2 regions of the Bacillus sp. UNCCL81 genome follow, and region 1 is predicted to be linked to the other one. Evidence: a T-box and tRNA genes for the amino acid it is inferred to sense, from the RefSeq annotation. Region 1 holds a T-box; the other holds one or more tRNA genes.
The links. A T-box is a leader RNA that pairs with one kind of tRNA and senses whether it is charged. The one in region 1 lies ahead of asnS (asparagine--tRNA ligase), so its partner is inferred to be a tRNA-Asn.
Positions count from the first base shown of each region.

Region 2: it encodes a tRNA-Asn, which carries the amino acid that the T-box ahead of asnS (asparagine--tRNA ligase) is inferred to sense. The anticodon was not compared.

Region 1 covers NZ_FOMF01000002.1:79,247-92,187, reverse strand. Annotated here, with positions in the region: gene BM319_RS00545 (acetaldehyde dehydrogenase (acetylating)) at 1-292, opposite strand, end outside; gene BM319_RS00540 (2-keto-4-pentenoate hydratase) at 307-1,089, opposite strand; gene BM319_RS00535 (aldehyde dehydrogenase) at 1,113-2,585, opposite strand; gene BM319_RS00530 (RidA family protein) at 2,642-3,103, opposite strand; gene BM319_RS00525 (amidohydrolase family protein) at 3,072-4,109, opposite strand; gene BM319_RS00520 (3-hydroxyanthranilate 3,4-dioxygenase) at 4,094-4,633, opposite strand; gene BM319_RS00515 (IclR family transcriptional regulator) at 4,685-5,431, opposite strand; gene BM319_RS00510 (4-hydroxyphenylacetate 3-hydroxylase family protein) at 5,491-6,990, opposite strand; gene BM319_RS00505 (YqkE family protein) at 7,250-7,504, opposite strand; gene asnS (asparagine--tRNA ligase) at 7,682-9,073, opposite strand; T-box leader at 9,124-9,362, opposite strand; gene BM319_RS00495 (zinc ribbon domain-containing protein) at 9,771-10,016, shown strand; gene BM319_RS00490 (alpha/beta hydrolase) at 10,037-10,954, shown strand; gene BM319_RS00485 (iron-containing alcohol dehydrogenase) at 10,993-12,156, opposite strand; gene BM319_RS00480 (GNAT family N-acetyltransferase) at 12,215-12,802, opposite strand.
Region 2 covers NZ_FOMF01000016.1:48,853-60,133, forward strand. Annotated here, with positions in the region: gene BM319_RS22450 (Tex family protein) at 1-561, shown strand, start outside; gene cmpA (cortex morphogenetic protein CmpA) at 551-661, opposite strand; gene BM319_RS22460 (SprT family protein) at 963-1,418, shown strand; tRNA gene BM319_RS22465 (tRNA-Asn) at 1,498-1,572, shown strand; tRNA gene BM319_RS22470 (tRNA-Ser) at 1,580-1,670, shown strand; tRNA gene BM319_RS22475 (tRNA-Glu) at 1,682-1,756, shown strand; tRNA gene BM319_RS22480 (tRNA-Val) at 1,766-1,841, shown strand; tRNA gene BM319_RS22485 (tRNA-Asp) at 1,854-1,929, shown strand; tRNA gene BM319_RS22490 (tRNA-Gln) at 2,243-2,317, shown strand; tRNA gene BM319_RS22495 (tRNA-Gln) at 2,573-2,647, shown strand; tRNA gene BM319_RS22500 (tRNA-Lys) at 2,845-2,917, shown strand; tRNA gene BM319_RS22505 (tRNA-Leu) at 2,931-3,013, shown strand; gene BM319_RS22510 (TIM barrel protein) at 3,292-4,113, shown strand; gene BM319_RS22515 (amino acid permease) at 4,137-5,507, shown strand; gene BM319_RS22520 (SIS domain-containing protein) at 5,612-6,625, shown strand; gene frlD (fructoselysine 6-kinase) at 6,689-7,471, shown strand; gene BM319_RS22530 (GntR family transcriptional regulator) at 7,532-8,260, shown strand; gene BM319_RS22535 (M15 family metallopeptidase) at 8,340-9,158, opposite strand; gene cls (cardiolipin synthase) at 9,290-10,735, opposite strand.

The sequences.
Region 1 (12,941 bases):
TTAAATCGATCACACGCTTCTTTAATTCACCAAGTACTTTTGCATGATGAAAATGAGCTTTTGCAGAAGTCGCATCAAACAATAAATCAGCCAGTTCTTTTCGTTCAATGAAACCTTGAATACCATTATCGATTACTTCAATTCCTAATTCTTTTGCACGATTTAACCCATCAGATTCTGGATCAATTCCGATCATTGCTGTTAATTCTAGAAATGGATTATTCTGTAATTTCATCATTAAATCTGTTCCAATATTCCCCGAACCAATGATTCCAACTTTTAATTTATTCATAAATAGCACCTCATTTATTTAAATGAAATCGAGACGTCACCTAATAATGGAAACTTCGCAGTAAATAAGTCCCCAGCATTTACATTAATTGCAGCTGATAAAGCTCCTGATAAAATAATTTCTCCTGCATTTAGAGAGATTTCAAATTCGCTTAATTTATTGGCTAACCATGCTACACAATGAATTGGGTTTCCTAACACTGCTTCTCCCTTACCTGAATTCATCAATTCTTCGTTACGATATAATTCCATCGTAACATTCGGTAAGTCAATTTCCTTTACATCGAAACGCTCATTGCCAAGAACAAATAAGCATGATGAAGCGTTATCGGCTACTGTATCCTCTAATCGAATCTTCCAATTTTCAATTCTACTATCAACTACCTCAATTGCAGGGACAATATAATCTGTTGCATTTACTACATCCTCAAATGTAATATTTGGACCGATTAAGTCTTTTTTTAAGACAAATGCAATTTCAGCTTCTACTTTTGGTAAAATCATATTTGCAACTTGTACTTCACCGAAATTAGGAATATTCATATCTGTTAGTAAGTGACCGTAATCTGGCTCATCTACCCCTAATAACTCCTGCATGGCAATCGAAGTTAATCCAATTTTTTTCCCGATAATTTTCTGCCCTTTTTTCAATTTTTCTTCAACATTTGTTAATTGAATTTGATAGGCTTCCCTTTCAGTTAATCCAGGAAAAACTTCAGTTAAAGCTTTTATACTAACTCCACTCTCTTCTGCTTCTTGTAGCAGAATCGTAAGCTCGTCTACACTAGTAATCTTCACTTTCTCACGTCCCTTTTTAATTCTTATAATTTAATCGTGATATTCGATAATTCACTATAAAACTCAAAGCTATGAATTCCACCTTCACGACCTAAACCGCTTTGCTTCATTCCTCCAAATGGTGTACGTAAATCTCTTAAATACCAAGTGTTTACCCAAATAATTCCGGCCTCGATTTGATGAGCAACACGGTGGGCTCTGCGTAAATCATTTGTCCAAATTGTTGCACCTAAACCATAATGAGTATCATTTGCCCATTCAATCACTTCTTCTTCCGAATCAAAAGGCATAACTGTTACGACGGGACCAAATATTTCTTCTCTTACACATCTAGAATCACGACTTAGCCCAGTAATGATTGTCGGTGTGATAAAGCACCCTTTTTCAATTGATGCTGGTCTACTACCACCTGTTAAAATAGTTCCGCCTTCTTCTTTTGCAATCTCGATATAAGATAACACTTTTTCATAATGTTCTTTACTAATGACCGCACCGACTTTTGTGCCTTCTTCAAATGGATCGCCAATTTTTAATTCCTTTGTTTTTGCGACAAATTTATCAATAAATTCATCAAAGATTGATCTCTGGACGTAAATTCTAGATCCACATAAACAAACTTCTCCCTGATTCATGAAAGATGATTTTAAAGTTGTTTCAATCACTTCGTCTAAATCTGAATCAGCAAAGATGATGTTTGGATTTTTTCCACCAAGCTCAAACGATAATTTTTTTAACGTTGGAGCTGCCGCCTTCATAATTGCTGAACCTGTTTTTGTTTCACCAGTAAATGTGATGGCATCAACATCTCTGTGCTCTGTTAAAGCTGAACCTGCCGCATTTGCACCAAATCCGTGTACGACATTTACAACTCCGTCAGGTACGCCTGCATCTTTACAAATTTCAGCTAAGACTGTAGCTGTCATTGGTGTCCATTCAGCTGGCTTCATAACTGCTGTATTGCCAGCCGCTAAACAAGGTGCAAGCTTCCATGTCAATAATAATAAAGGTAGATTCCATGGGTTAATCATCCCAACTACACCAACTGGCCTACGATATGTATAATGTAAGGCAGTTTGATCTTGCATATGAGACTCAGAGCTTAACGTTGTAATATAGTCAGCGAAAAAATAAAAATTATGAGCCGATCTAGTAATATCAACTTCTAAAGCAAGATCATATGGCTTTCCAGTATCCATTGCCTCTAACGCCGCTAATTCTTCTTTTCGAGCTAATATTCCGTCGCCGATTTTTCTTAATACTGCCGCTCTTTGATTGCTAGTAAATTGTTTCCACTCACCTTTTAAAGCTCGTTTTGCTGCTTTTACTGCTAGATCAATTTCTAACTCGCCACCTTCAGAAACAGAACCTAGCACTTCTTCGGTCGCTGGATTAATATTTAAAAATGTTTTTTGATTAAAGGAAGGAATAGATTGTCCATCAATAAAATGCTTACAATCAATCGGTAATGTTTTATTTTTCTTCTCTGTAACTTGCATAATAGGCACCTACCATTCTAATAGAATAAAAGGTGACACGAGTGCCACCAAATTTTTCAATCCTCTATTTCTACTACCATTTCAATTTCGATCGCTGTATTATGTGGAAGCTGTGCCATCCCAACAGCAGACCTAGCATGTTTTCCTCTTTCACCAAACACTTCTACTAAAAGGTCAGAAGCTCCATTCATCACTTTCGGATGATCATAGAAATCTTCTGTGCTATTTACGAAACCTAATATTTTTACAATACGTTTTACTTTCGAAAGTTCACCTAATTCGTACTTTAATACACTAATTAAATTTAACATTGACTCTCTAGAAGCAGCATAACCTTCCTCGAGCGTTAACTCTCGTCCAACTTTCCCATGGTATTCATCTACACCTTGACCAGATGTAAATAGTAGATTACCAGTACGAACAGACTTTACATAATTACCTGAAGCCGGTCTTATTGGTTTAAGTGCATAACCTAAACTTATTAATCTATCTTCTGGAGTCAATACTTTGTTTTCCATGAAGTAAATCTGCCTCCTTAATATTTAAAAATTTCAGGGCATTTTTGCCTAATATCGCTTCTTTCATTTCTTTATTAATATCCATTTGATTAATCACTCTTCCGGGTGGCGTTTCCCTTAATAAGAAAGGATAATCCGAGCCCATCACAATTTTGTCATAACCAAATCGGTTAATTAAAAATTGAATATTAATAGGATCATAGTGAAGAGAATCAAAATAGAAATTATTTACATAATGACTTGGTGGATAGGCCGTTTTCCGCAAATGAGGCCATACCTTCCATCCTTGATCTAATCGAGGTAGAATAAATGGGAATGATCCCCCGCCATGTGCAAAACAAATCTTTAATTTCGGATATTTTTCAATCACTCCGCCAAATGTTAAGCTAGCTGCAGCTAAAGCTGTTTCGCTCGGCATTCCAACCGTGTACATAAAGTTATGATCTGGAGTTCGATCCTTCGCTAATGTTTCCCACGGATGAATAAACAATGGGACATTCCATTTTTCAGCCATTTCAAAAAATGGACTAAACTCATCACTGTCTAAATTTGTTCCATTTACATTTGTACCAATTTCTAGTCCACTTAATCCAAGCGTATGAATACAGCGATCCATTTCTTGAATAGCTATTTCAGCGTTCTGCATTGGTACTGTCCCTAATCCAATAAACTTTGAAGGATTTTTTTTCACTGTATTTGCAATGAAATCATTTTGAATCTGAGCCATTTCCAATGCAACTGAAGCTGGTGCCCAATACGAAAAGGTAACTGGAATTGGCGATAGCACTTGCATTGTTACATCCTCATTATTCATATCCTCAATTCTCTTTTCAGGACTCCAAACTTGATCAGTTACTTCCCTAAATACTTTTCCAGCAACCATAATATTGGCACCGCATGAACATGTCGGTTGTAAAATAGGCCATCTTTCATGACCGTATTTTTCAAAAAAATTCGGTAAATCAAAAGGAATTATGTGTGTATGAAAATCTATACGCATACCCATTCATCCGCTTCCTCTTTCATGACATGACCACAGTTTTTACATGTTCTTAATTCAAGGCTAGCATTGAAATGTTCAATTGCTTCTTTTACTTGCGTACCAATATCCGTTAATTGAACTGTCGTTTTATGCATTTCTTCATTACACTCATCACAGAACCAAACAAAGCTTTCTAATTCACCTTCTGCTCTTTTTCGTTCAAGCACAATTCCATATGAATCTTTTACTCTATGAGGTGAATGTGGAACAAAAGAAGGAAGCATAAAAATTTCACCTTCTCCTACTGTTACAACTTCACGCTTACCATCCGGTGTAATACACTCAACATAGCAATTGCCTTTAATTTGATAGAAAAATTCATCTGCAGGATCGATATGGAAGTCTCTACGTTTATTTGGACCTCCAATAATCATTGCAGCATACTCTGAATCTTCCCAAATAACTTTATTATTAACTGGTGGTTTTAATAGCTCTTTATTATCCTCAATCAATTTGAAAATATTAAAAACTCGACTTTTAAGATTCATCTCTAATCCTCCAATTAATCATTTTTATTTGAATTTAAGTAAGCGCTATCATTATGCATTAATATAACCAAGCTGATTTGAGACTGTTTTAGCAGTTTTCACAACATCCTGAATCATTCTACCAATGTCTTGGCTCATCATATACGAAACTGGTCCAACCATATTTAATGCTGCAAAAGTTTGACCGGTATATGTTTGAATTGGAGCTGCAATTCCGAATAATCCTAGATCATTTTCATTGTTGCTAATGCTATAGCCATTCTCTTTAATCGCAGTCATTTCTTTTTTTAATGCATCAATAGTCGTAATTGTATTTGTTGTATAAGCTTTAAAGCCTCTTTCAATCGTTGTTTTTAAGTATGCTGGATTATATGATAGTAGAATTTTACCGGTACTCGTACAATAGGCAGGCCGTTTAGCACCTATAAATGTTGGGACAGGGATCGAATGTTTAGAGGAAACTTTTAAGACAAATCTTACGTCCCCTTTATCAAACATTCCGATATGAACGGTACTATCATAATTTTTTAATAGATTTTCTAATAATGGAATGGCTTCACTATATATGTCTTGCTGATACATAACGTGATTACTCCATTCAAGCAGCTTCCAACCGAGTCGATACTTTTTCTTACTATCCTGAATTAAAATCCCTTCAGCACAAAGAGTTCGAACTAAATGATGGACCGAGCTTGCATTCATATTTAACTTTTCAGCTATTTCTAAATTTCCTAGGACTGGTTCTTCTACTGTAAAGCAATCTAATATTCTAGAAATCTTTTGAACTGAAGAGATCATTAGATCCCCTCCTCTTTGGTGCTTAAAAATTTCATAAAATCCCTGCTTTCTAAAATTAATCAGTTAACTTTAGAATTCGCTAGATTAGTCGATACTCCTTTTAAGTTTTTTGCTCCGTTTAACGCATCGTCCACCATACTAAACGTTTTCTTACGTTTCATTTGGTTATAGTAAATTGCTCTTTTTCGAATTGGATCACCAGTATAGTATCTTTCATATTGAAGTGCTCTTTGTCCGAAAGCTTCTCCACATAAATCCCATGCAAGTTTGAATAATTGAATTCGGTCTAAAGAGGATACACCTTCACGTCCAACATAGTATTTATCCATAGCATCTCTTAGCTCAGGATGTTCAAAGTCTGCTTCTGTTGGTGACATTAATAAGCCACCTGCACCAATTGTTTGAATCACTTCAATTGCTCTTGGGTACATAGTTGGAAGCAAGCCACGAATTGTCTCAAGTGGTTCCCATGCCGGTCTTACTTCGCCTGAAGGTAATGTCTCATACTCTATTTCAGAAACTCGAAGTAACGCACGAATTGTTTCAACTGATTGTAGTAATTCACCTAAGTCATTTTGGACATTTAAATAAACATCTACTCCAATTGAATCAGCTAACCTACATGCTACCTCTACTGCAAAAGCTAATTTTACGTAGCCTCTTACGCCAGACTGGTGAGCAGGCTGTTGTGCAATACCTGTTTTTGGGTATAGATTATTTGCAGCTTCAACATTATTATGAATAAATACACGATTCCAAGGAATTAACACATCCTCAAATACAAGAACAGCATCCATTTCTTCGAATCTAGATGCTAATGGATGATCAAAAAATGATCTTTTACCATCTTGCATCTGCTCTCTACATAAAATTTTTAATCCTGGCGTGTCAATCGGAAGTGCAAATGCTAAAGCATACCGCTCATCGCCTTCGTGGAAACCAGGGAATGAATAAATAATGACTTCATCTGTAATTGGCGCTAATGTTGCAAGCATTTTAGCTCCTCTAACGACTAATCCATCAACCGTTTCTTCAACAGCACCTAAATGAGTAAATAAATCTTTTTGTTCATAAGATGGCTTGCTACGATCATTTTGTGGATTAATAATTGCGTGCGTTAAGAAGATGTCGTTATCACGAACAAATTTGAAATAATTTTGGACATTTTTTGACCACTCTGGATTATATTTATCTAAAAACCATGAATTACTTGCCATTGAAGTTAAAACAATGTTCAAGAAATCAGGTGTTCTTCCCATTAAACCAAATGTTGACTTTGCATATGCTTCGAACAAATCTCCACGCTTTTTAATATCTTCAGATGATTTAGGCACTAGAAATGCATTAGAAATTCGCTCACCAGTTTCTTCACAAATATGTGTGATTTTGTCTTGATAAGCTGGATCGAACTGCATATCATATAATTTTGCAATCTCAAGAATCGGTTGTTTGAAAACTGGATGGTTTACGATATCTTCTACCTTTTCTCCACCTAGCCATACCTCTGGCTTTCTAGATTTTAGTCCATCAATATATTGCGCCCCTGTACGAATACCCATTTAATAATTCCTCCACTCCGATATGTAATTTTTTTAACATTTGTTTTTTAAATCGAATTCGGAAATTTTTTTAAAGCGCTTTCAAAAAGATCAATTTCACTATCTTAAATTTTTTACACCACCTACTACCTTTTTATTTAACTTAATTTCACTATAAAAAATTATAAAATTTTGAACAATCAAAAAATTTCATAATGTGAAATTCCTTATAAAAAAAATGATTAAATTAATGTAAAAAAAATAAGACGCCATTAGCGTCTTATTTAAAGTCCTTCCAAGAGATATTACTCTCGTTTAATAACTCTTCGAATGATTTATTTTTCTCACGTAATCTCTTTTCTTCACGAATACGTGCTTCTTCTTCCTCTTTTTGCTTTGTTTCATTTTCTTGTAATTGTTTTTTTGTATTTTTTAATTTTTGAAGAATTTCTTCATTCATTAATGATCCTAATGATATTTTTTCCTTCTGTTCATACGCCGGTTTTACAGGTTGCTGTGGTTTTCTTTTTTTCATTTTATTTCACCTTCCATTTCCATTATTTTATCATTAATTTATAGTAGAAAGAGAAGTATTTCATCTTTTGTTATATTATAAAACTACTATTTCTCTTTTTTCAAATGCTAAAACTCAGATTCTTTGTTCTTCATAAAAATAATAGGATGCCGCAGCATCCTATTGTTCATTTTTATATTAAAAATCTGCATTTCCTGGTGTACGTGGGAATGGTATTACATCACGGATGTTTTTCATTCCTGTTAAATACATAACAAGTCGCTCAAATCCAATTCCATAACCAGAATGTTTTGTAGCACCGTATTTTCTAAGCTCTAGATACCACCAGTAATCTTCTTCATTCATACCAAGTTCTTTGATTCGCTCTACAAGGACGTCTTCTCTTTCTTCACGTTGACTTCCTCCGATTAACTCGCCAATACCAGGAACTAATAAGTCGGTCGCTGCTACTGTCTTGCCATCCTCATTCGCTCTCATATAAAATGCTTTGATTTCTTTCGGATAGTCAGTCACGTATACAGGACGCTTGTAAATTTCCTCACTTAGGTAACGTTCATGTTCAGTTTGTAAATCTGTTCCCCATTCAACAGGGTAGTCAAACTTTTTACCAGATTTCTGTAATAATTCAACAGCTTCAGTATAAGTAACTCTACCAAAGTCAGACTCTAATGCATTCTTTAATCTTTCAATAAGAGTTTTATCAATAAAGCTATTAAAGAAGTCCATTTCTTCAGGTGCATGTTCAAATACATAATTAATGACAAACTTAACCATGTCTTCACCAAGATCCATGATATCTGGTAGTTCTGCAAAAGCAACTTCCGGCTCAATCATCCAGAATTCTGCGGCATGTCGTGCAGTATTTGAATTTTCTGCTCTAAAAGTCGGACCAAATGTATACACATTACGGAAAGCAAGGGCATAAGCTTCTCCATTTAATTGGCCACTTACCGTTAAGTTAGTTTCTTTGCCGAAGAAATCCCCTTTATCATCCACTTTTCCGCCTTCGGTTTTTGGAAGTTGGTTCAAATCCATTGTTGTCACACGGAACATCTCTCCTGCGCCTTCTGTGTCACTTCCTGTAATGATTGGTGTATGTACATATACATATCCTTTTTCTTGGAAGAATTTATGAATAGCATATGATGCAAGTGATCTTACTCTGAAAACCGCTGAGTATGCATTCGTTCTTGGACGTAAATGAGCGATTGTTCTTAAATATTCAAGAGAATGTCTCTTTTTTTGTAATGGATAATCTGTATCTGATAATCCTTCAATCACAATTTTTGTCGCTTTAATTTCAAAAGGTTGTTTCATTTCCGGAGTTGGAATAAATTCACCTTCTACTAAAACAGTTGAGCTTATAGGTAGCTTTGTAATTTCTTTGAAGTTATCTAAATTGTCCTCAAAAACGATTTGTACACTCTTAAAGAATGTACCGTCATTTAACTCCATAAAACCAATCGTTTTAGAATCACGAAGAGTACGAATCCATCCTGAAATTTGAACAGTGTTGTCTTTAAATTTTTCTTGATTTCTGTATAAATCTTTCACTACAGTCTTTATCATAATTTGCCTCCTTATATTAATTTCCAATAAAAAAAGCCTTCTATCCCTATAAAAGGGACGAAAGACTAACTTCCGCGGTACCACCCAAATTGTCATAATATGACCAACTTTAAAGCTAACATCGCTTATCCCAGTTAATAACGTGCTGGTAACGTCTAAGCCTACTTAAGTGTTCCCTTTCGGTTAGAACTCAAAGGTGTTCTTCATTCATGCTTCATCACTAGGCTTCCACCGTCCCTAGCTCGCTATCGAATATAGCAAAAACTACTTTCCTTTTCATCGATTTAAAATATGTAGTTTTTAAAGGAATTTTTCTTGTATAATTTATCATAAATCATAATCGCTTGTCTAGTTGTCCCCTAAAATATATTCATTTGAATCTCTACTTTTAAACATCTTAAATTAGTTGAATCTATTTGATATACAGCATTTCACACTTTCGCTTTTTACTTCTACATGAACACATCATGTGGAACCAAGCTCCTTCTTTTTCTCTTTGTTACTTCCTCATAGACACCTTATGGGTAATCAAACTCCATTACTCATGAATCTTGTTAGATCATTGGAAGGGTATTTATGAACATTAAGCGACAATGTTCAATTTTCAAAATTGTCATTCTTGATTTAATTGTCAAATTCCCTTTATTAAATTTTCTTCTTCCTATGATACACTTTACTAAAAAGGAGGGTTTTATTTATGGCTAGAGCAGAAGAATTGTTAAAGGATAAATTTGTTTGTTCGAAATGTAAACATACTCACGCTAAAACTAAAGAAGTATCAATGTCTGGTTCAGGTATAAGTAAGTTACTAGATATTGATTATAATCATTTTTTATTTGTATCTTGTTTAAATTGCGGTTTTGTTGAGGTTTATAATCCTTCAATTTTAGATGGTAAAACCCGCGGTGAGTTAACGACAATTCTTGATATTCTTTTTGGTTAGAGGATGATGGTTCTATTATGATGATCTGGCTTGTTGTAGCTGTTCTTTTTCTCGTTTATTTTATTGGAGTTGGCTATTATTTTACGCAGCAAGTTTTGTTTATGAAAACAAATTCACTTGAGTTTATTTATCAGCGCGAGTTGGAAAATTTCCGATTTGATGAAGGATTGTATCGTTCTGTTCAAAAACAATCCTTTTCTATTGAATCTCGTTATGGGTATGAATTAAGGGGATACTTGTTTGAGGCCTTTGATACAAATAATTGGGTCATTATTACACATGGTGTAACGGTCAATAAGAATAACTCAATTAAATATGCTGAGCTATTTTTAAAGCTTGGCTTTAATGTACTCACTTATGATCATAGGCGACATGGGGAGTCAGGTGGGCATACAACTAGCTATGGATATTATGAGAAATTTGACTTACAATCTGTGGTTCACTATTTAAAGGATTTAAAAGGTGAGATTGTTCTTGGCATTCATGGGGAGTCAATGGGAGCTTGCACAATGTTACAATATGCTGGTTTTGTTGAGGATTCTGCAGCTTTCTATATTTCAGACTGCGCGTTCTCTACATTTGAGGAACAGCTTACATATCGTTTGAAAATGGATTATAAACTTCCTAAATGGGCAATCCTTCCAGTTTCTAGCATTTGGTTAAAGCTTCGGAATGGATTTTTCATTAAGGATATTTCCCCTTTACTGGCAACTCATAATATTAAAAATCCCGTTTTATTTGTTCATAGTAAACCAGACCCTTATATTCCATTTACACATACACTTAAATTATTTGAAGCGAAAAATCAAAACAAGAGAGAATTATTCATTGCTGAAAATGGTGCACACGCTATGAGTTTAAATGAAAACAAAGATGATTACTATTCAATTGTTTCTTCCTTTTTAAATACTATTGGCGTTAAACATCATTCAATATAAAAACTGGACAGAGTTATTTCTCTGTCCAGTTTTTATTCTTAAAGAGCTGCCTCTAAAATTTTTAATGCATCTTCTTGATCTAATTTTTTGAAGTTACCAAATGGTCCATATTTAACCGTTTTAGCAGCCATTTCAGGTAGTTGCTCTTTTGTAATACCGTACTCGCTTAAACGACTTGGCGCACCGATCGAGTTCCAGAAAGTGCGTAAAGCTTTAATACCAGCCAATGCCAATTCTTCTTTTGACATTGATTCTTGCTTAATATCAAATACTCTTTCTGCAAATTGACAGAAACGATCAACATTTTCGCTCATTACATATTCCATCCAATGAGGGAAAATAATTGCTAATCCTCCGCCGTGTGGAATATCTGTTACTGCAGAAACGGCATGCTCAATATTATGTGTAGCCCAATCACCTTGAACACCCATACTTAAGATTCCATTTAATGCCATTGTTCCACTATATAATAGCGTTTCACGCGCTTCATAATCATCCAATTTCTCGACTGCGATCGGAGCAGTTTCAATAACTGTTTTTAAAATACCTTCACAGAAACGATCTTGAATTTTTGTATTCGTTCCATGGTGGAAATATGACTCAATAACATGTGACATGATATCCACTGATCCATAAACTGTTTGATCACGAGGTACTGTAAACGTATTTTGAGGATCTAGAATTGAAAATGTTGGGTAACTAAATTTACTTCCCCAACCTAATTTTTCATTTGTTTCCCAATTTGTAATAACTGACCCAGCGTTCATTTCTGAACCAGTTGCTGCAAGCGTTAATACTGTTCCAAATTTTAATGCATCTGTTGGGAATGCTTTACGTGTAATAACATCCCAAATCTCACCATCAAATTTCGCTCCAACTGCAATAGCTTTTGTACAGTCGATGACAGAACCACCACCAACAGCTAAAACAAAGTCGATATTTTCGTCTTTACAAATTTGTATACCTTTATGAACTGTTGATAATTTCGGATTTGGTTCAACTCCGCTTAGTTCATAAACTGTTTTATTAGCTTCTTTAAGTATGCCTACTATTTGATCGTATAGGCCATTTCTCTTAATACTTCCACCACCGTATACAAGTAAAACATTCTTTCCAAAGCTAGCAGCCTTTTCTTTTAACTTTTGTACACTATCTTTACCAAATATTAATTCTGTTGGATTTGCAAATGTAAAAAAATTCATATGTATCCCTCCTATTGTTCAAACTTAATTTTAACTTAAACAATCAAAAGGATGCATCTTAAACGACTTTTGTTTCGAATATTTTTTCATTTAATGGGTACACTAAATAATCGTATGAATGTTTCATAATAAATCTAACTTTCTCATATTTAAATCCCACTTTTTCATATAGTCGGCGAGCAGAAGGTTTGTCTTGATCTACATTTAATGAAACTCGTGAAATTCCTTTGTTTTTGGCAAAAGAAAGTAATCCTTCTAATAATTCAGTTCCAATTCCTTTGCCTTGATAATCTGGATGCACTGACAATGTATCAATATAAAAATCTTTATCATCTGCTTCCTTATCAACTTTAACATTTTGCATATTTAAATTACGACTTATTATTTCAAGCATCTCACGATCAAGTACTGATAGTTCCATGGAATGGTAGGCTATAATCACTCCTACAACTTTCCCTTCAATTTCTTTTACTAAACAATTATGGTAACTTAGTCTATTTTGTTCAGATTGAACATAATATTCTAAAATTGGTGTTGCTTGTTCGTATGATGATGTCCCGGTTAACATAAATACAATATCTTCAATCGCTTGTACAATTAGAGGGACAATTTGTTTGGCATCTTCTTTTTTTGCTATTCGAATCATGAATTGTCACTCCTTAACTTAAATTTTTCTTAGTTTATCTTTAATTCTTCTTAGGTAAAAAAAACAACCTTTTCATTTTATACTAAATCCAAGTTAATTTCATGAAAAAAATTAATACTTTATTAAATTACACCATTTA
Region 2 (11,281 bases), on a different contig from region 1:
GAGCAATGTATTGGATTTTTACGTGTTCTTGAAGGAGATGAGCCATTAGACCGTACAAGTATTCACCCGGAGAGTTACATACAAGTAAAAAAATTATTAAAGCAATTAAATTTCTCAACGAGTCAAATTGGTTCAAATGAATTGAAAGAACAGTTAAAAACGATTAATTTAAAAGAAGTATCAGAGCAACTAGATATTGGTGAAATTACGTTAAAAGATATTTTTGCATCATTAATGCAACCTGAAAGAGATTTACGAGATGAATTAGCAGCACCAATCCTTCGCCAAGATGTTCTTCAAATTGAAGACCTAAAAATAGGGATGGAACTTGAAGGAACAGTAAGAAACGTAGTCGATTTTGGTGCGTTTGTTGATATTGGATTAAAGAACGATGGCCTTGTTCATATTTCTAGAATGAGTAGTAAATTTATTAAGCACCCACTTGATGTTGTATCGGTAGGTCAAGTAGTAAAAGTATGGATTGCTGAAGTAGACCAAAAGAAACAAAGAGTAGGTTTATCTATGCTACCAATTGAATCGAAAGAAATCGTCAAAGCTTAATTTTTTGATAATAAAACCAACATTGATTCAATAATTTAATTTGATAACGGTTTTTTTCATAAAATGCTTTTTGAATTTGAGTTTTAAGCCAACTAGGCATTACCATGATGAAAACCTCCAACTTAAAAATCTTCGCCCATCTTTTTTGAGGATGGGCGATGAAATAAATGAGTGAGGGGTAACCTTCCGATACATTGTATAAAAAGGATAACTGTATTGTTCATTTTGATAGTAAAAATTACGCCGTTGTAGAGAGATTTACTAAGAGCAGCCCATTTAGCATAAATCGTACTAATAAGATCTTTTGAAATTCTCATTTGTAAGTTTAATGTATGCGCATACCCAAGAATTTGTGAGTTGTTCAGTTAGAATAAAGAGAAAAAAAGGATGGAGATTCATAAATGGATAATGAGGAGATACAAAAACTGGTTGAAGAACTATCAATCACTTATTTCGATCGACCATTTCTCCACCAAGCTTCTTTTAATACTAGATTGAGGACAACTGGTGGTAGGTATTTATTAAAAACAAGCAATATCGAATTAAATAAGTTTTATTATGAAGAACACGGAATTGAAGAGTTAAAAGGGATCATATTACACGAGCTCTGTCATTATCATCTTCATATTATGAAGAAAGGCTATAAACACGAAGATAGAGATTTTAAAGAGCTATTAAAAAAGGTAGGTGCTCCTAGGTATTGCAAACCACTAAATTCAATAAAAAAAAGAACGCATTCATATAAGTATAAATATAGATGTTCAGGGTGTGGGCAAGCTTTCTTAAGAAAAAGAAAAGTGGACATAAACCGCTATGTATGTGGATTATGCAAAAGTCCATTAAAACTATATAAATAGTGTTGACATCTAATATGCATTTAGTTTATATTAATACTTGTCATCATGTTTCAGCACCTGATGAAAAGATTAGTATTTTTCCGCAGTAGCTCAGTGGTAGAGCACTCGGCTGTTAACCGAGTGGTCGTAGGTTCGAACCCTACCTGCGGAGCCATTATTATAGAGAAGTACCCAAGTGGCTCAAGGGGCGCCCCTGCTAAGGGTGTAGATCGTTTACGCGGTGCGAGGGTTCGAATCCCTTCTTCTCTGCCATATTTTTTTTTGGCCCGTTGGTCAAGCGGTTAAGACACCGCCCTTTCACGGCGGTAACACGGGTTCGAGTCCCGTACGGGTCACCATTTTATCCTGGAGGATTAGCTCAGCTGGGAGAGCACCTGCCTTACAAGCAGGGGGTCGGCGGTTCGAGCCCGTCATCCTCCACCATTAACTTCATATGGTCCCGTGGTGTAGCGGTTAACATGCCTGCCTGTCACGCAGGAGATCGCCGGTTCGATCCCGGTCGGGACCGCCACTAATTACTACAAATTGTAGTATTTTTTTCTTTATTTGGAGAAAATTAGTAAGAGTGGATGGTTGGAGTTGGATTGAATGTCGGATTGTTTTTTATCTTGAGGAGTAATTCGAGAGGTAGAAGCAATACAAATTCTACGGTGTGGGTTCATGTAGGATATTCGTATCTTTTATAAAGATGAGTGTCGAAATGTCGGATTGTTTTTATCTTGAGGAGATTATTCGAGAGGTAGAGGCATTACAACATAAAAAAAATCCTGCGGTGTGGGTTCATGTAGTTAATTCGAGGGAGTTAGTTCATGATGCTAAATCAATGGGCTATAGCCAAGCGGTAAGGCAACGGATTTTGATTCCGTCATGCCCTGGTTCGAATCCAGGTAGCCCAGCCATTTTGTTTTTTTGTAAGATAGAGTATATTTGTATTTTTTTAGGATGTCGGATTGTTTTTTATCTTGAGAGGTTGATTCAAGAGGTAAAAGCTCATGAAGATTACTCGTATTCTATAAAAAGATGTATACCGAAATGTCGGATTGTTTTTATCTTGAGGAGTAGATTCGAGGGGTTAAAACAATACAACATAAAAAAATCCTGCGGTGCAGGTTCATGTAGCATACTCGTGGAAGTAGAGCATGCAGTTAAATCAATGGGCTATAGCCAAGCGGTAAGGCAACGGATTTTGATTCCGTCATGCCCTGGTTCGAATCCAGGTAGCCCAGCCATTTTAGTTTTTTATAAATATGTTTAAGGTAAGGGGATTGGCTTTTATCTTAGACGCGATCGTGTAAACAGTAAGTTGGTTTAAAAATATATGGTTTTTAGTTATAATTGTAATATCTTATATTATGAAAGTGTAATTGCTCTCTGGGGCAAGAACGTCTTTTAGAAACAGGCTATATTTTATAAACTTTGTTATTACGAGCCATTAGCTCAGTAGGTAGAGCATCTGACTTTTAATCAGAGGGTCGAAGGTTCGAATCCTTCATGGCTCACTTTTGTTTATTCGCGGTCGTGGCGGAATGGCAGACGCGCTAGGTTGAGGGCCTAGTGGAGGTTTCTCCGTGGAGGTTCAAGTCCTCTCGGCCGCATCAAATTATATAATAAGTAATAAGGCTTCTACGTAATGTAGAGGCCTTTTTTGTGTTTAAAAATTGTTTGAATTTTATAGGTTAAGTTGAAGTAAGGTACTAAACTTTAGAAGTATTGGTAAACCGTTTCTTAAAATCATTGTTTGATTGGAATCTGGACTTTGTAGGTTTTAAAAATGAATATTAAAAATTTTTAAAATTTATTGTATTTTATGTTATTCTTGATTATAATACAAAGCATAACAAATAAAACAACTTTGAAAGAAAGGAGGTAATTAATGAAAGTAGCAGGGATGAATATTACATTCAAGCATTATCCTATCCAATATTTTTTTGATTGTATGGACCAATTAGGCATCAGTAGCATTGAATTATGGGCTGGTGAACCTCACCTCTATGTTTATAGAAACTTGCTTTGCAATTTGAGAGAGATAAAGAAAGAAATTAAGGCTAGAAGTATGGAAATAGTCTGCTATACTCCAGAACAATGCATTTATCCATACAACCTTGCTGCTTCAGATTCAAATTGGCGAAAAAAGAGTATTGATTATTTTATTGAAAATATTCACTCTGCGGTGGAGTTGGATACTGATAAGATGCTAATTACTTCAGGGATTGGCGATTTCTCCCTAACAAAAGAAGAATCATGGAAATATGTAAGTGAATCAATATATCAAATTACAAAGGTGGCAGAGCACGAGGGGATCACACTTGCACTAGAACCTTTAACAAGATTTGAATCTAATTTAATTATTAATACACAGGGATTAAAGAGAATGGTTGATGAAATAAAATTCCCTTCCTTAAAAGGGATGATTGATACCGTTGCTATGAACTTGGCGGGTGAAACACCAGATGATTTTTTCTTATTGCTTCCTGAGTTATGTCATTTCCATTTAATAGATGGTGATAGCAAGACAGATTCTCATCTTGCTTTAGATGATGGTAATTTACATTGGAGGGAATATGTGAAAAGCGTGCAAAAGCACCAATACGATGGGGCATTCACTCTTGAAATAATGGGGTCAACTTACTATCAAAATCCACTAGATGCTGTTAAAAAATCCTTAGTTAAACTAAATGAATTAGGAATTGTATAATCTAAAAATTTGGAGGAGCCTTTATGAGTAATACTACGCTTACAAGAAAGCTCGGATTTTGGTCGGCATTAGCAATTGCTGTTGGTACGACTGTAGGATCAGGTATCTTTGTCTCGTCTGGTGATGTAGCAAAAGCAGCGGGAACCCCTTCTATTTCTATTTTAGCTTGGATTATTGGTGGTATTATTGCTATTCCGCAAGTGATGGTTCTTGCTGAGTTGTCGACTGCTTATCCTGAAAATGGAAGCGGTTACGTCTATTTGAATAAAGCAGGCTGGAGACCTTTAGCCTTTTTATATGGATGGGCAACATTTTGGGCGCTTGATCCACCTTCAATTTCAATTATGGCTCTAGCAGTCGTTTCATACTTGGCAAGCTTTTTCCCGTTTTTCTCTGGAGTTGCTGGCAAGTTGTTAGGGGTTGCGATAATTTTAATAATTACTTCAATTCATTATCGAAGTGTAAAAGAGGGCGGGCTTTTTCAAGTAATTATTACCGCTGTGAAAATCATTCCGTTCATTATCGTTATTGTTCTAGGTTTAATGTATATGCACCCGGGGAACTTCTCCTATACGGCTCATGGAGAAGTGGTAAAAACAAGTCTAATCGGTGGTGTCTCTGCTACAACATGGGCTTATACCGGTATGGCCGCTATTTGTTTTATGGCAGGTGAATTTAAAAATCCCGGAAAAACGCTACCTCGTGCCTTGATTAGTTCTGTCTTTATTGTATTAATTTTGTATACTTTGCTTGCAGTCTGTGTAATTGGGTTAATGCCTTTTAGTAAATTGATGAGTTCTAGTGCAGCTGTTTCTGATGCGGTTAAGTATATACCAGGCCTATCTCATATTGCTTCTTCGTTTGTTGCGATTACTGCAATTATCGTTATTTTAGGCTCACTAAGTTCATGTATCATGTTTCAGCCTAGGTTAGAATACGCGATGGCGAAGGACGGGCTGTTTTTCCAGCGTTTTGGTCGTGTCCATCCAAAGTATGAAACTCCAAGTTTTTCAATTATTGTTCAAGTTACCTATGCATGTATTCTAGTTTTTGCAACTAATTTAACGACTTTACTAGGCTATTTTACATTAATTCAATTAGTGATTAATATTTTGGATTTTGTAGCAGTTTATAAATGCCGTAAGCGTGAGGACTATAACCCGATTTACAGGATGCCAATGTGGAGACTAACGACGATTTTAGCAATTCTTGGAGCTTCTTGGCTTGCTTGGGGTACGTTTACTTGGGCTCCATGGCAAGGGATGGTAGCAGCATTCATTGTCATCGCTACCGGACTACCTGTTTACTTTTACTGGGAAAAACGGTACGGTCCGAATAAGAAAAATGACGGTAATCTAGTAACAAAGAAGAATTCAATTATCTCAGGAAGCTAGTGAACTTTTGCTAGCTTCTTAATTTTTTGAAAAAGCAATTGCTTTATTTGTTATATTTAATTATAATACAAGGCATAACAAATATGTTTTAGGGGGATCTAACCATGTTAAAATTTGATGAAGCGTTATTTTTAAAACTTGTAGAAAAAGAAGGACTTGCATTTAGAAGTAAAATTGAGGATATCGTAGATTCAATCTGTCAAAAAGGTTACAGCAATCTTTTCCTGATTGGTGCTGGCGGAACGATTGCAATGATGTATCCTTATAAATATATTTTAGAATCAAACTCTACAATCAATGTACATGCCGAAATCGCAGCCGAGTTTATGGTCATGAACAATAAGCACTTTTCAAAGGATTCCGTATGTATTTTCACCTCAGTTTCAGGGACAACACAAGAAACTGTAGCGGCGGCAGAGTTTTGTAAAGAAAGAGGGGCTACTACAATTGCTTTAGTAGCGGAACCAAATACTCCATTAACGCAAGTAGTAGATTACTGTATTACAACCGGCTCGGAAAAACATTCGTTTGATACATTCTTTATGCTGTTGTACATCGTAGTATTTCGCTTCATGTATAATAACAATGAATTTCAGCAATATGAACAGTTCACAAAAGAAGTTTCCTTGTTGCCACAAGCTATTTTAGCTGCTGTAAAAGACTTTGATAATAAGGCTGAGGAATTTGCTATTAAACATAAGGATACAGATTATCATATGATGGTGGGTTCAGGTAACTTATGGGGTAACACTTATTCATATGCAATGTGCATTTTGGAGGAAATGCAATGGATTCACACAAAATCCATCCATGCAGCGGAGTTTTTCCATGGTACGCTTGAGCTAGTAGTTGAAGATACTAGTGTTATTTTACTGAAAGGTGAAGATGAAACAAGACCATTGATGGATCGAGTAGAAAGGTTTGCGGAAAAAATTACGAATCAATTAACTGTTATTGATACAAAGGACTTTGAATTGCTAGGTATTAGTGAGGAATTTAGAAAACACTTTTCTGTCAGTGTTAACTGGGCAGTTTTAAGTCGAATTAGTGTTTACCTTGAAAGGGAAAGAAATCACTCATTAGACCTAAGAAGATACTACCGTAAAGTAGAATATTAAAAAAATTAGTGGGCACTACATAGTAGTGCTCGTTTCTTAGATTAAAAAGAAGGTTGGGATTAGATGAGAATTGTTACAGTCGGCGATAACTGTATGGATGTCTATCTTGCAAACGAGAAAGTGTATCCTGGAGGAAATCCGGTAAATGTTGCTGTCTACTTAAAAGAGCTTGGGGCAGACTCTTCGTATATAGGTTGGGTTGGAAGTGATTCCTTTGGTGAACAAATGATTAAATCGATTCAAAGTAAGGGGGTCGATACATCATTTATTTCTAAAAAGATAGGAAAAACAGCAGTTACCCATGTAGAATTGGTTAATAATGACCGCCATTTTGGAGATTACGATGAAGGGGTAATGGCCCAGTTCACATTAACTGGTGAAGAACAGGAGTTTATTCAAACCCATCAACTTGTCCACGCTGGTATATGGGGACATGTTGAGGAGTATTATCCACTTTTTAAACAAAAAGGATTGCTTACTGCATTTGATTTTTCAGACCAGTTAGAGCACGATTTAGTAAAGACGCTACCTTGTTATGTGGACTATTCCTTTTTTTCTTATAAAAAGGATGATGAGTTTATCAGGGGATTTTTAAAGGATGTAAAAACACAAGGATCCAAGGTTGCCGTTGCCACGCTTGGAGAAAATGGATCTCTAGCTTTCGATGGGAAACATTTTTATCAATTTGGTGTATTGGAAGATAACGTTGTAGATACGATGGGAGCAGGAGATTCTTTCATAGCTGGATATATTTATGGTACTTTACAGGGCTTTTCGATCGAACAGTGTTTGGAATTGGGAACTAAAACGGCTGCAAAAACAATTGGCTATTTCGGTGCATGGTGACGATAACTAGTCGGCAGTGTATAATAATGTTGAAAAACATTGACGGATAGGATGAAAATTATGAACCTAAATTCTTCAACCCCACAACCTCTCTATATGCAGATTAGGCAAATGCTACAGAATGATATTCAACAAGGGAAATATAAACCAGATCAACAGATTCCCACAGAAGCTGAGCTTTGTGAAATGTATAATGTCAGTCGAATCACTATTCGAAAGGCCATTGAGGAATTAGTGAAGGATGGTACATTAACACGCATACCACGTAGGGGCACGTTTGTAGCTTCAAATAAGTTTAATAATGAACTGTTATCTGTAAGCGGATTCTCAGAGTTTAGTCACCAACTAGGAATGATTCCAAATTCCCGAATCCTTAGAAGTGAAGTCATCCCGGCATCAAAGGATGTTGCAGAACATCTTAAAGTTGAAGAGGGAAGTCGAGTACTTGAGCTTGAGCGACTTATGTATGTGAATGAACGTCCACTTTTTTATGATATTGCACATTATTCACTAACTCGTTTTCCTGATTTGGAAAAGAAAATTGCAACAGACGAATCTACATATAAAGTACTCTCAAAGGACTATAATACAGAAATCCTAAGCAACGATAAAATTATCGACGTAATAGGAGCGACAAAAGTATATGCCAATTACCTTGAATGCGATATAGGAGCCAATCTTTTTAAAATCCTAAAAATTGCCTACGATTCAAATGAGGAACCTGTCCACCTTTCAACGTTTATGTGTGAAACAAGTAAAGTAACCTTAACCGTTCATCGTACAAAATAGAGTTAACTCTATTTTATATGAATTACATATTTTAATAAAAAAACTCACTTTTGATTTTATTCAAAAGTGAGTTTTTTTATTAATAATTTGCAGGATTTACCTGGATAGCTTTAAAGTTTTGATTATTATCTGAGTAATGCCACCATTCTTTAGAATAGCCTACAAAACCTACTTGTCTCATTGCCTTATCCATAATATGATAACTCTTTTCCTGTACACTGCTTCGTTTATAGCTTCGAGATGCTCGTGAAGAAAAATCATCGAAATTAGATTGCATTTGTACTTCTTTTCCATCTAAAGTACATAGTGTTATATCCACCGTTGCACCAAGTTGGTGTCCACGGATATTTTTAGGATCAGGTTTAGCTACATAATCCGAATTAGGATATGCGTTCCAAAGTGTTTGTTGTGCAGATAAAGGTCGGTAAGCATCCCATACTTTAATTATATATCCTTGTTTTTTAAGTATTGCGTTTGCTTTTGCTAATTTTTTTGCTGTACTTGTCCTAAGTATTGCTTGACTAAAATTATAAATACGTTTGCCAGTGAAGTTATTAGTTGTGTTATATTTCAAATCAACAATAATACTTTTATCTAATGATTTAACGTTATTGAACTCCGCTATCACATATTTTCCATTTATAAATCCTATTGTCTTTTTAAACTTAATTTTATACCATCCATTGGAGTGTTTATTAATAACCGTTAAAAGTTGGCCTTTTTTAACTGAACCGATCAACTTATATGATGTACTAGGCCCACCACGGACATTCAATTTATTTGCAGTTACAGTATAAACTTTATTTGCTGCATAGGTAGATGTTGGATTTGTAAAGAAACTTATCGATAGAAATGAAAGAGTGGAAAAAAATACAAATATCTTCTTAATAATTCTCATATTTCACCTTCTTTGATTTTTTAATAATCTGTTAACTATAACCATTATTCTACAGAATGGCTCACATCACCTTTCATTTTGAAACTATAAAGATAAAATAAAAAACATTACTATTAAGTAATGTTTTTTATTTACAATATAGGAGATAAGAGGCGTGAGATTGCTTCTTTTAACCTGATTAAGACTGATCGCTCTTGATATTTTTCAATTGTAAGCTCACTACTATGATGACTATCAAGTAAAAAAAAGTTTTGTAGTTCAGAAGCTTTTTCTTCTGAATAGGTAATCGCATTAATTTCAAAATTTAACTTAAAACTACGTGTATCAATATTCGTAGTTCCTACTGAAGCTATTTCGTGATCAACAACGATGGTTTTAGCATGTAAAAACCCATTCTCGTAAAGTAAGATTTTTGCACCATACGATAAAAGTTCTCCAGCGTATGATAGAGAAGCCCAATACACGAATGGGTGATCAGGTTTACTTGGGATCATTATTCTTACATCGATACCGGATAAAATTGCGATTTTACACGCATCCATAATACTTGTATCTGGAATAAAATAAGGTGTTTGAATATAAACACATTTTTTGGCAGACATAATTAACTTAACGTACATGTTTTTTAAATGTTCTGTTTCTGAATTTGGCCCACTAGCAACAATTTGGATAGGGGTACTTCCAATATTTTTTTCATTATTAAATGAGAATTCTTCTATATTATGTACAGGTTGATTAGTAGCTTGTTGCCAATCTAAAATAAATCTACCTTGAATTTGGTTTACTGATTCTCCCATTATACGAAAATGAGTGTCTCTCCAATAACCAAATTTCTGATCAATTCCAAGATATTCATTTCCAATATTGAACCCACCTATATAAGCAATTTTTCCATCTATAATACATAGTTTTCTGTGATTCCTATTATTTAACCGGAAATTGATGAGTCTTAAAAATGAAGGGAAGAAAGCTCTCACTTCGCCACCATGTTTAACAAGTTCTTTGAAAAAAGAAGGGGTAATTCTTTTGGAACCAATGTCATCATACAGGACTCGTACTTTCACACCTTCTTCTGCTTTTTTCGAAAGTTCATCTCTAAGTTTCTTTCCTAACGAATCACGCTGGATAATATAGTACTGGATATTAATTTCTCTTTGGGCAAGTTGTATATCTTTAAATAGTGAATTAAATTTTTCGTGTCCATCTCGAAATGTTTGGATCTCGTTATCTGTCGTTAATAAAGCATTAGCTGACTTTAAATTCATCATAATTAAATGTGAATGCTTGGATAGTAGCTCATCTTGAAGAAAACTTTGATCATTATGAATTTTATTAGCCTGGTCTGTAACCGCCAATTGTAGATAAGTTCTTTCTTTAGTCGATAGATGGTAGAAATTCTTTTGTTTTAGCTGCCTACCTAAAAATAGATATAGTAAAAATCCTACTATAGGTATAAAAAGTAAGATCATTAGCCACGCCCATGTGGCAACAACATCTCTTTTTTCTATAAATACTAGTACTCCTGCTAGAAGTATATTGATGATAAGGAGGATTGTAAGAAAATTATTAATATCCATTTTTCACACTTCCTATTAGTCAAATTTCCTTATATTAGTTTAATATCTTTTTTAATGCTCATTAATAATATTTTTTATATAAAAGAACAAAGTATTCGAAAACACTTCATAGTAACTCCAAAATACAGTAATATTATTTATCCCGTTAAAATATCAAAAAATGAAACATAGAACTTTTTTATAAGAAAAAGGAGCTGCGCTACTTTTATCGGGTCTTGTCCTTAAATTGTACTATAGTAAGTCGGATATTGTTGAGTCGTACTTTGTCAGAAACGTTAAATATGTACTGTTTAAAGCTACATTATTAACTTAAAAAGCACTTAAACCAAGTTAAATCAAATAAGTAATAAACTTATGATTTTTTTTATTTGAAAAGTGTTGACATTAAATGTTCGATGCTTTAATATAGTTTAAGTCACGTCAGACAAGTTAACGAAGTCAACGAAAGCTTATCGTAGTAAGCTTTTAAAGTTTAAAAAAACTTTTAAAAAAGTGTTGACATAAACAGTTAGATGTTATAAACTGTAAAAGTCGCTAACGAAGACG